Regions from separate parts of the Mitsuaria sp. MSU3D genome, predicted to be linked through region 2. Evidence: riboswitches for the same ligand, from Rfam matches in the RefSeq annotation. Region 2 holds a riboswitch; the other holds the start of a gene.
The links. Region 2 has a riboswitch for cobalamin ahead of AC1VNM_RS11010 (TonB-dependent receptor domain-containing protein). Riboswitches for the same ligand answer to the same signal wherever they lie in the genome.

Region 1: it holds a riboswitch for cobalamin, as region 2 does, so the genes downstream of both, AC1VNM_RS16765 (TonB-dependent receptor domain-containing protein) here and AC1VNM_RS11010 (TonB-dependent receptor domain-containing protein) in region 2, are expected to answer to the same signal.

The regions. Positions count from the first base shown of each region.
Region 1 covers NZ_CP200314.1:3,824,875-3,829,745, forward strand. Annotated here, with positions in the region: gene AC1VNM_RS16750 (50S ribosomal protein L25/general stress protein Ctc) at 1-609, shown strand, start outside; partial or broken gene pth (aminoacyl-tRNA hydrolase) at 747-1,352, shown strand; gene AC1VNM_RS16760 (hypothetical protein) at 1,546-2,055, shown strand; cobalamin riboswitch at 2,051-2,319, shown strand; gene AC1VNM_RS16765 (TonB-dependent receptor domain-containing protein) at 2,445-4,412, shown strand; gene cobU (bifunctional adenosylcobinamide kinase/adenosylcobinamide-phosphate guanylyltransferase) at 4,485-4,871, shown strand, end outside.
Region 2 covers NZ_CP200314.1:2,516,701-2,521,571, reverse strand. Annotated here, with positions in the region: gene AC1VNM_RS11020 (RidA family protein) at 1-398, shown strand, start outside; gene AC1VNM_RS11015 (hypothetical protein) at 430-966, opposite strand; gene AC1VNM_RS11010 (TonB-dependent receptor domain-containing protein) at 1,181-3,082, opposite strand; cobalamin riboswitch at 3,165-3,417, opposite strand; gene AC1VNM_RS11005 (hypothetical protein) at 3,622-4,485, opposite strand; gene AC1VNM_RS11000 (GMP reductase) at 4,648-4,871, opposite strand, start outside.

The sequences.
Region 1 (4,871 bases), 1.3 Mb from region 2:
GTCGCTTTTGAGCGCAAGCTGCAGGGGACCGGAGCGAGCCGCCGCCTGCGCCACGCTGGCAAGGTTCCGGGCATCGTTTACGGTGCTGGCGAGCCGGCCGTCATCGAGCTGGATCACAACGCGCTGTTCCACGCCATGAAGAAGGAAGCTTTCCACAGCTCCATCCTCGACATGGAAGTGGAAGGCAAGACCACGCAAGTGCTGCTGCGTGACTTCCAGATGCACCCGTACAAGCAGCAAGTGCTGCACGTCGACTTCCAGCGCGTCGACGCCACGACCAAGATCACCAAGAAGGTGCCGCTGCACTTCGTCGGTGAAGCCGAGTCGCCGGCCGTCAAGACCGACAAGGGCACCGTGAACCACGTGCTGACCCAGCTGGAAATCACCTGCCTGGCGCAACAGCTGCCCGAGTTCATCGAAGTCGACCTGAGCGGTCTGACGATGGGTCACTCGATCCACGTGAACGACCTGAAGCTGGCCGATCACATCAAGATCGTCACGCACGGCAAGCCGAACCCGGTGGTCGCGACCCCGGTCCCGGCCGCGGCGGAAGAAGTCATCGTCGTGGCAGCTGCCCCGGCCGACGACAAGAAAAAGAAGAAGAAGTAATTTCTTCCTCTCCGGACGCTGGCCTGACGAGGTCTGCGTTCGTTGCCGGGAGGCCCCCTTCAGGGTGGCTTCCCTCCAAAGAAGGCCCCGCTCGCGGGGCCTTCTGCTTTTGAGCTCGACACTGATAATCGCGCCCCATGATTCGTCTCTTTGTCGGCCTGGGCAATCCCGGCCCTGAATACGAGGACACCCGCCACAACGCCGGGTTCTGGTGGATCGATGCGCTGGCGCGCGGCCTGAAGGTCACGCCGCAGCTGGACACCAAGTACTTCGGCCTGGTCGCGCGCGTGAACGACGCACCGGGCGCGTCCGGTCCGATCTGGCTGCTGCAGCCGATGACCTACATGAATCTCTCGGGCAAGTCGGTGGCGGCGCTGGCGCGCTTCTTCAAGATCGCGCCGGAGGAGATCCTGGCGATCCACGACGAGCTCGAGATCGCGCCCGGCGAGCTCAAGCTCAAGCAGGGCGGCGGCAACGCTGGCCACAACGGGCTGAAGGACATGCAGGCCCAGCTGGGCAGCGGCGACTTCTGGCGCCTGCGCCTGGGCATCGGCCATCCGGGCCACAAGGGCGAAGTCGCCGGCTACGTGCTGCGCAAGCCGCCGGTGGCCGAGCGCCAGGCGGTCGAGGACTGCATCGGCAAGTCGCTCGAGGCCTTCAAGCTGATGACGGGCGGCGACATGGCCAAGGCCGTGGCGCTGCTGCATGCCAAGCCGCCCCGGCCCAAGCCGCCCAGACCTGCCAATCTGCCGACGCCCCTGCCGCCCAAGCCCGGTGCCGCAGGCGCCGCGCCGACGGCTGGCGCCCCGGTTGCCGGCACGGTGGTGACCGCGGCCTCGACGGCCGCCGCCACGGCAGCCGCTGCAATCCCTGCCCCTGGTCCTGTGCCTTCCCCGGCAGTTCCCCCTGCCCCACCCCCTATCCCCGGAGACTGACATGCCCGCGCGCGCCGCCTTGATCCTGACGACTGCTGTTCTGGTCCTCATGCTTGGCGCGGCGAACGCGCAGGACGTGCCCAAGGCGCCCCCGCAGCAGGAGCGAACCTTCGGCTTCTACCGCTGCGGCCCGGAGGGTCAGGACTTGCGCGACAGTCCCTGCCCCGAAGGACAGGGCCGCAAGGCCGAGGTCCCGAAGGACCCGGTCGATCCCAAGGAGGCCGACGCCGCGCGCAAGCGCACGGCCGCCGAGACGCGCGACCTGGCCGCGCGCGAGCGTGAGCGCGAACGCCAGTCGGCGAAGACGCCGCCCAAGGCCGCCGGCATCGACGGCCGCCTGCCGGGACAGCGCGCCGCGAAGCCGGCGAAACCCGCGGATCCGAAGAAGCCCAAGCCCAAGGATCCGAAGAAGCCGCCGAAGAAGAAGCCCAAGGTGCCGAAGTCACCGGATGGCGCGCTGCAGCCCAAGCCCACGACGAGCGACAGCACCACGACGCCCGCAGCTCGCTAGAATGCGCGCCGTTGGTGCTCGCGCGGACATTGCGTCCGTGCAGTTAAACGGGAATCAGGAAGCGGTCGCATCCCCGATGCGCGAACCAACCTGAGCTGTCCCCGCAACGGTAAGTGGCCGCCGGTCGCGCGCCCGGGATCCTGAAGAGGGAACACCGGGCGGCAGCCGGCACTGCCTGTCCCCACGTCCACTGGCGCGTCTGCGCTGGGAAGGACACAGGCAGCGGCCACCAGCCCGGATACCGGCCAACAGGTGGCGTCTCCAGCCGATCGCGCGACGCGTCCTTCGTGAGCTTTCACAAGGACGACCCGACGACGAGCCGGCGACGCCGTTTCTCAGAGGCCCTGCGGGTGAGCAGGCGTCTGAACTCCGTCGTTGGTCCGTTCCTCATGCTTCCGTTCGTTTCGCGCGCGCGCGCTGGTGCCCGCTCGCTGCCTGCCCTCACCCCGATGGCGCTCGCCCTGTCGACGCTCCTGGCGTTCCCGGCGCTCCCGGCGCTCGCGGCGTTCTCCACGGCCGCGGCCGCGCAGTCCGCCCCCACCTCCGCTTCCCCCGCGGCCGCCCCCACCGTCAGCCCTTCGAGCCGGCTCGACGACGTCACCGTCACCGGCACGCGCAGCCCGATGAAGCTGTCCGACGTCGCGGCCGACCTGACCGTCATCAACCGCGACACCATCGAGCGCCAGGGCTTCGGCAACATCGCCGCGCTGCTGCGCAACGTCGCCGGCCTGCAGATGACCAGCAACGGCGGGCCGGGCAATTCGACCTCGGTCTTCGTGCGCGGCGCCGAGACCCGGCACACCGTGGTCCTGATCGACGGCGTGCGCGTGGACGGCCAGTCCTCCGGCGGCGCCAGCTGGCAGAACCTGCCGGTCTCGCAGATTGAGCGCATCGAGGTCCTCAAGGGCCCGGCCAGCGCGCTGTACGGCTCCGACGCCATCGGCGGCGTGGTGCAGATCTTCACGCGCCGGGGAGCGGGCCGCACGCAGCTGGACCTCGGCCTCGGCGGCGGCAACCTCGGCCAGGTGAAGGCCGACATCGGCATCAGCGGCGGCACGGCGGACTTCGACTACGCCGGCTCGCTCGCGCTGGATCGCGGCACCGGCTTCAACGCCTACCTGAACACGGCCGCCCGGAGCTACAACCCCGACGCCGACGGCTGGCGCAACTACAGCGGCAGCCTGCGCCTGGGCGGTCGCGTGGCCGAAGGCCAGCGCCTCGAGTTCATCGGCTTGAAGAGCCGCAGCAACGCGGGCTACGACGCCGGCAAGAACGCCGACGACCGCGGCATCACCGAGACGCTGGCGGGCAAGCTGAGCCTGAACTCCACCTGGTCCCCAGCGCTGTCGACCCAGCTGTCAGCGGGTCAGTCCGAAGAGAACTACGAGACCAAGCCGAGCTCGCCCTACCTGACGAAGACGCGCATCCGCAGCGCCTCGCTGCAGGGCTTCTACCGGATCAACGAGCAGCATCAGCTCAACGCCTTGCTGGAGCGTCGCGAGGATCGCCTGGTCAACACCGACCTCGTCGGCGGCGGCAAGGGCGACCGCGACCAGAACGCGCTCGGCCTGAGCTACCTCGGCACGCTGGGCGCCTTCAGCCTGCAGGCGCACGGCCGGCATGACGACGACAGCGAATTCGGCGGCATCGACACCGGCAGCCTGGCGGCGGGCTTCAAGATCGGCGGCGGCTGGCGCGTGACGGCGTCGGCCGGCAATGCGTTCCGGGCGCCCACGCTCTATCAGCGCGGCAGCGTCTACGGTCCCGACACGACCAAGGCCGGCGTCGAGGCACTCCGCCCCGAGCGCGCGCAGAACCGCGAAGCCGGGCTGGCGTGGGCGCAAGGGAACGTCGACTTCTCGGTCACGACCTTCCACAACCGCGTCACCGACCTGATCGCCTTCGGCGCGGCGGGGACCTGCCGCTCGACGACCGGCTGCTACAGCAACGTCGCGCGCGCGCTGCTCAAGGGCACCAGCCTCAAGGGCGGTGCGCAGCTGGGTCCGGTGAACTTGAGCGCCACGGCGGACTTCCTCGACCCCACCGACGCCAACACCGGCCGCCGGTTGCAACGCCGCGCCAAGCGCTTCGGCACGCTGCGCGCCGAGACCACCTTGCGCGCCTGGACGCTGGGCGCGAACGTCGTCGGCTCGGGGCAGCGCTTCGACGACGCCGCCAACAAGACCCTGGGCGGCTACGGCCTGCTCAACCTGGACGCGCAATACGCCTTCGCGAAAGACTGGCGCCTGCAGCTGAACGTCGACAACGCCTTCAACCGCGACTACCAGACGGCGAACTTCTACCAGCAGGCACCGCGCACCTGGTTCGTCACGCTGCGTTATTCACCGTCGCTGTAATCCGACGCGGCGGGACCAGGCGGTAAGGTCTGTCTCTCGGCGTCAATGCCTGGCTTTCACTGGAGATTCCGGATGTCCGCTCATCACCTGATCATCGGCGGCCAGCGCAGCGGCAAGTCGCGCCACGCGGAGCGCCTCGCGCTGCGCTGGGCGCGCACGCCGACGCACCGGGTCACCGTCATCGCAACCGCCGAGGCCCATGACGACGAAATGCGCGAGCGCATCGCGCGCCACCGCGCGGACCGACCGGCGGGCTTCGACACCCTCGAAGCGCCGCTGCGCCTGTGCGAGGCGCTGCGCGCCGCGGCCTCGCCGCAGCGATTGATCGTCGTCGACTGCCTGACGCTCTGGCTGACGAACTGGCTGATGCCGATGGACGGCGCGCCGCGTCTCGACGACTGGCGCACCGAATGCGCCGACCTGCAGCGACTGCTGCCGCAACTGGCGTCGCCCGTCGTC
Region 2 (4,871 bases):
TGACGGGTGAGGTGGAGCGCTTCAACAGCGGCCTCGTCCTCCCCGCCAGCGTGCCGTTCCCCGAGGGCACTGCCTTTGGGCCGTTCGTCTTCCTGTCGGGTCAGCTGGGCAACAAGCCCGGCACGCTGGCGCTGGTCGAAGGAGGCATCCGTGCCGAAACGTTGCAGACGCTGCGCAACATCGAGACCGCGCTCAAAGCGCAAGGCCTCGGCGTCGAGCACCTGATGCGCTGCACCGTGATGCTCGCCGACATGGCGGAGTGGGGCGTCTTCAACGAGGTCTACCGCGCGTTCTTCGGCGACCGGCCGCTGCCGGCGCGCAGCGCGTTCGGCTGCAACGGACTCGCGCTGGGCGCGCGGGTCGAGGTGGAGTGCACCGCCGTCCGCGCGGCGCCTTAACGCGGTGCCTTAACGCCGCGCCGCGCCGCGCTCATTGCGTCGGACGGAAGACCAGCGCCGTCGGGACGCGCGTGCTCTTGTTGTATCGATCGGACGTGACCAGCACAACGTAACGCCGGTCCGTGAGCGTGTAGCCCTCCGGGCAGACGCGACCCGTCGACATGGGACCGGATTCGGTCGCGTTGCCGACCTTCCGCTCGCAATTGCCTTCGACATGACGCGTCATGACGCCGCTGTTGATCGCACCGGTGGCCGCATCGATCGTGAAGCCGGCCGGCAAGGGCGCGTCGTTGTCACGCAGTTCGACCTTTACGCCGCTCAGGCAGGCCGCGGTCATGCCGCGGGGCTGCGGGGTCCAGGTGTTGCGCTGGTTCAGCGCGTAGGTCAGTGCGTCCTGCGCCACCGTCCCCATGACCGGGACGCTGGGAGTGAAGTACACGTCGGCGCGTTCCCCGGTGACCTCGCAGTCGTCACCGCCTCCGCCGCAGCCGTTGAGCATCGCGGCGACAACCAATGACGCCAGAACGGACGTCACGCCGCGACCCCAGGACTTCGAATTCCGCGCCATCACTCACTCCCCGACTTGTCGTGTTTGTTGCTGAAGGGGCGGAATGCTAAAGGGCGCGCGTGTGGCTTCCGCGCGAAAGCTTCCCCCGCGTCGGGGGGAGGCGCCGTGATGGATGCCGCAGTGGCATCGCTACCAGTCAAGCGGGGTGCGATTGAAGGGCCGCGCGAGATTCGTCGCGCGGCCTCTCCTGCGACCTCATGCAGCTTCGAGCGGCTCAGAAGCCCTTCATGTCGTACCGCACCCCGACCCAGGCCTGACGGCCCAGGCCCTGGTACGAGTAGACCGGCTGCACATCGCGGTCGGCGACGTTGAGGACCTTGGCCTCCAGGCGCCACTGCGGCAGGAAGCGCCAGGTCGCGCGCAGGTCCGTCACCGCGTAGGCGCCGAGTTGCGCGCCGACATCGGGCCGCGCGCCGACTTCCGTCAGCGACGCGCCGACGCTCCACACGCCGGTGTCGTAGTCGGCGGAGACGCTCTCCTGATGCGCCGCGCGACGCGGCAGGCGCGCGCCTGTCTCCACATTGCGCGCGTCGAGGAAGTCGACCGTCGCGGTCAGGCTCAGGTTGCCGAAGCGATGCGCGCCGGACAGCGTCGCGCCCTGCAGCTTGGCGCGACCGATGTTGTCCGCGCAGCCGAAGAAGCCCGCCGGGCATTCGGTGCCGGTGGGATCGGGGTTGTAGACGATCAGGTCGCGGACCTTGTTGCGGTACACCGTGGCCGAGGCGCTGCTCGCGCCGGAGCGCCAGTTCACGCCGAGTTCGATGCTGCGACCGCGTTCGGGCTGGATGTCCGGACGACCATAGAACGGGAAGTACAGGTCGTTGAAGGTCGGCGCGCGGAAGCTGGTGCCGGCGAGCGCGCGCACCTTGAGGGTCTCGGTGATCGCGTAGCTCGCGCCCAGCGTGCCGGTCGTGAAGCCGCCGTAGGCGGAGTTGTCGTCGCGGCGCAGGTTGGCCTGCAGCGAGGTCGCGCCGAACTGGCCCGTGTAGCCGGCGATGTAGGCGTTGTTGTTGCGCTTGAGCGCATCCGTCACGACGCCTTCGGCCTTCTCCGACAGATGCTCGTAGGCGAGCAGCAATTGCTGGTCCGGCGCCAGGCGCAGGGCGTTCTGCCAGGTGGCCTGATCACGGGTCGTCTTGAACGGCACGGGATCCGGCGCGCCGGAGCGCGAGTCGTCGATGCCGTGCGTCGCCAGCACGGTCGTCGTCCAGATCGGCGACAGCGTGCCGCGGTAATCAGCGCTGACCACGCGGGTCGTCAGCCGGTTGCGGAAGTCCGGCGACGCATCCGGCAGGAAGTCCGGCGGATTGAAGTTGGCGCTGTCGTACTGCGCGTTGAGCTTGTTCTGCGAGGCACTGACGCCGATGCGATGCCCCTCGGCCGGCGTGAAGCCCAGCCGCGCCGTGGCCGACGTGCGGCGGAAGCCGTCGCGGTCGGGGTTGTAGTAGCCGTTGATGTCGTTCGGGCGGATCGACGACACGCCGTCGCTGGTCTCGCGACCGATGCTGGCCGCGTAGTCGAAGCCGGCCTGCGCGCCGCTGAGCGCGAAGTCCGCCTTGCGCGAGTCGTACTCGCCGACGGCGACGCCGGCGGTGATGTTCAGCGGGCCTTGACCCCGCTTCGTGAAGATCTGGATCACGCCGCCGACCGCGTCCGAGCCGTACAGGCCCGAGGCGGGACCGCGCAGCACCTCGATGCGCTCGATCTGGTCGAGGCTCATCGACTCGAAGGCCGCCTGGCCCAGCGTCGCGGAGCCGACGCGCAGACCATCGATCATCACGATGGTGCTGTTGGTGTTGGTGCCGCGCAGCAGGTAGCCGGCGGTCTGTCCGGGACCGCCGTTCTGCAGGACCTGCAGGCCGGCGTAGCGGCGCAGGACCTCTTCGACGCTGGCGGCGCCGCTGTCGCGCAGGGTGTCGCGGTCGATCAGGACGACGTCGGCCACGCTCTTGCTCAGCGCCTGCGGCTCACGGGTGCCGATGACGACGACGGGATCGAGGGAAGACTGCGCGAAGGCGCCCGTCGAGACGATGGACAGGGCGGGCAGGGCGACCAGCGCGGTCGCGGAAGCACGGGCGACGGCGCGCAACGCGGCGCGGGGAGAAGAGGCTTGCATGTCGGAATCGGATGAGCAGCGGCAGACGGCCGCTTCCCCGCGGCCGCATGCGGAATGGACGCACCGTCCCCCTGGAGGGACGGCGACGATCCGCCTGTTGGCCGGTATCCGGGCTGTCGGAAGAATGAACCCGTGTTGCCTTCCCGGACGACCGTCCAGTGGTTTTCAGACACGAGCCGCACGCTCTCAGCTTTCAGAAGAGGCGCGCCTTCCGCTTACCGTTGCGGGGGCAGCTCAGGTTGGGGCCACGACCGCGCGGGTGCGGCCCCTCCTGATTCCCGTTGAACTGCGCCGGCGGAAGGCCGGGCGCGAGCACCAACGGGCGGCATCATAGCCGGAGGGGCGGGGGCGCCGCGCCCCTGGGCTGCAGGAGGGCTGACGCCGACCTCAACGACGCAGGAAGGCATACCTGCGGCATCCTCCGATTGCAACGAAGAAGGAGCAGGACGACTTCCAGATTGGATGCACATGGGGCCGCCGCGCTAGAGGCGTGGGCATCCGCCAGGTGCGTTCCCGCGACCCGGACCGCAGCCATTTTTTCAGGCGGGGGTTGGTCGATAGTTGAAGAGGCCATCGACGATCAGCCAGTGGATGTCGGCTTCGAACGTTGGCGGGTCATAGAAGCGGTGTCCATTCACCACGTGGCTGGTTACCAGCCGTCCCGAAGGCTCCCTGCGACTAAGCACTGTGAATCCTATGACGCCAAGGACGTGCTTCTTGGAGACTCGTGCACGGATGCTCCGCAACTGCGCTTCGAAGACCTGCCCAAGATGGTGAAGTGAGAGCTCGTTCGTGGCGTCGAGTTGGAGCTCGGGGCGATTGCTGAAGTAGTCCGCCTGCGTCGGTGAAAGATCCAAGGCGATGATCCCCGGCATGCCGGACCGATCGATCTGCCCCTGAGCCTCTTTCGCACGCGTCAACAACTGCGCCATTGATTTCAGCCGCTTCGCCGCCACGCAAAAGCGAAAGCCATCTCGGTCGCAGAGAAGATCAGGCTCACCAGGTCGCACAGACACTCCTGAGGCCGCCAACCGGCCGGCGACATAGAGCTCAAACAGTGTGTCCCTGGACTTTGATGCCTTCGCGGGATTGCTCGGGATATGGCTCTCGGAAGTGGTCGCTTTGACAATGTGAGACCTCCATTCTTCGAGGTCGCTCAAGTTGGCGATGGCCGTGTGCAGTTGAAAGACTTCTTCGGTCCCGACCGAATCAAGGGTTGCGTTCTTTAAGCCAGCTCCCTCGTCCTTTAGATAGATCGCGAATCGGGACTGCTTTGGGAGCTTGATCTTCAATCGATCAAGGGCATTGACAACAGCTGGACCTAAGTCATCGAAGGGGGTGAGTTCATCGCTTCTCGCGTTCTCGCGAACTCGATAGCCATTTGGGGTATCAAAGAAGCGCATTGCGGTGAGGCAAAGGTTGGGACCCAACGATTGTGACCGGGCCATGCCAAAGATGGCAGGCCGGTCCGTCTGAGAACTCGCCCGGTCGTCTCAACGGCTGGCCCTGTGATTGCGCGTTCCTCTCGGCTTAGTCGCGAAGCGTAGGGGCCTCGGGCTCTTGGCTTACATGAACAGGTGTTCGCCGGCGTTTTCTCCGCCGAGGACCACGTAGTTCACCTTGCGCAGGTCGCCGAGGCTGCGGCCGCCGGCATAGGAGATCGAGCTCTGCAGGTCCTCCTCCATCTCGCGCAGCGTGTCGGCGAGGTGGCCCTTCACGGGCTCGAGGATGCGCTTGCCTTCGACGTGCTTGTACTCGCCCTTGTTGAAGTCGGACGCGGAGCCGTAGT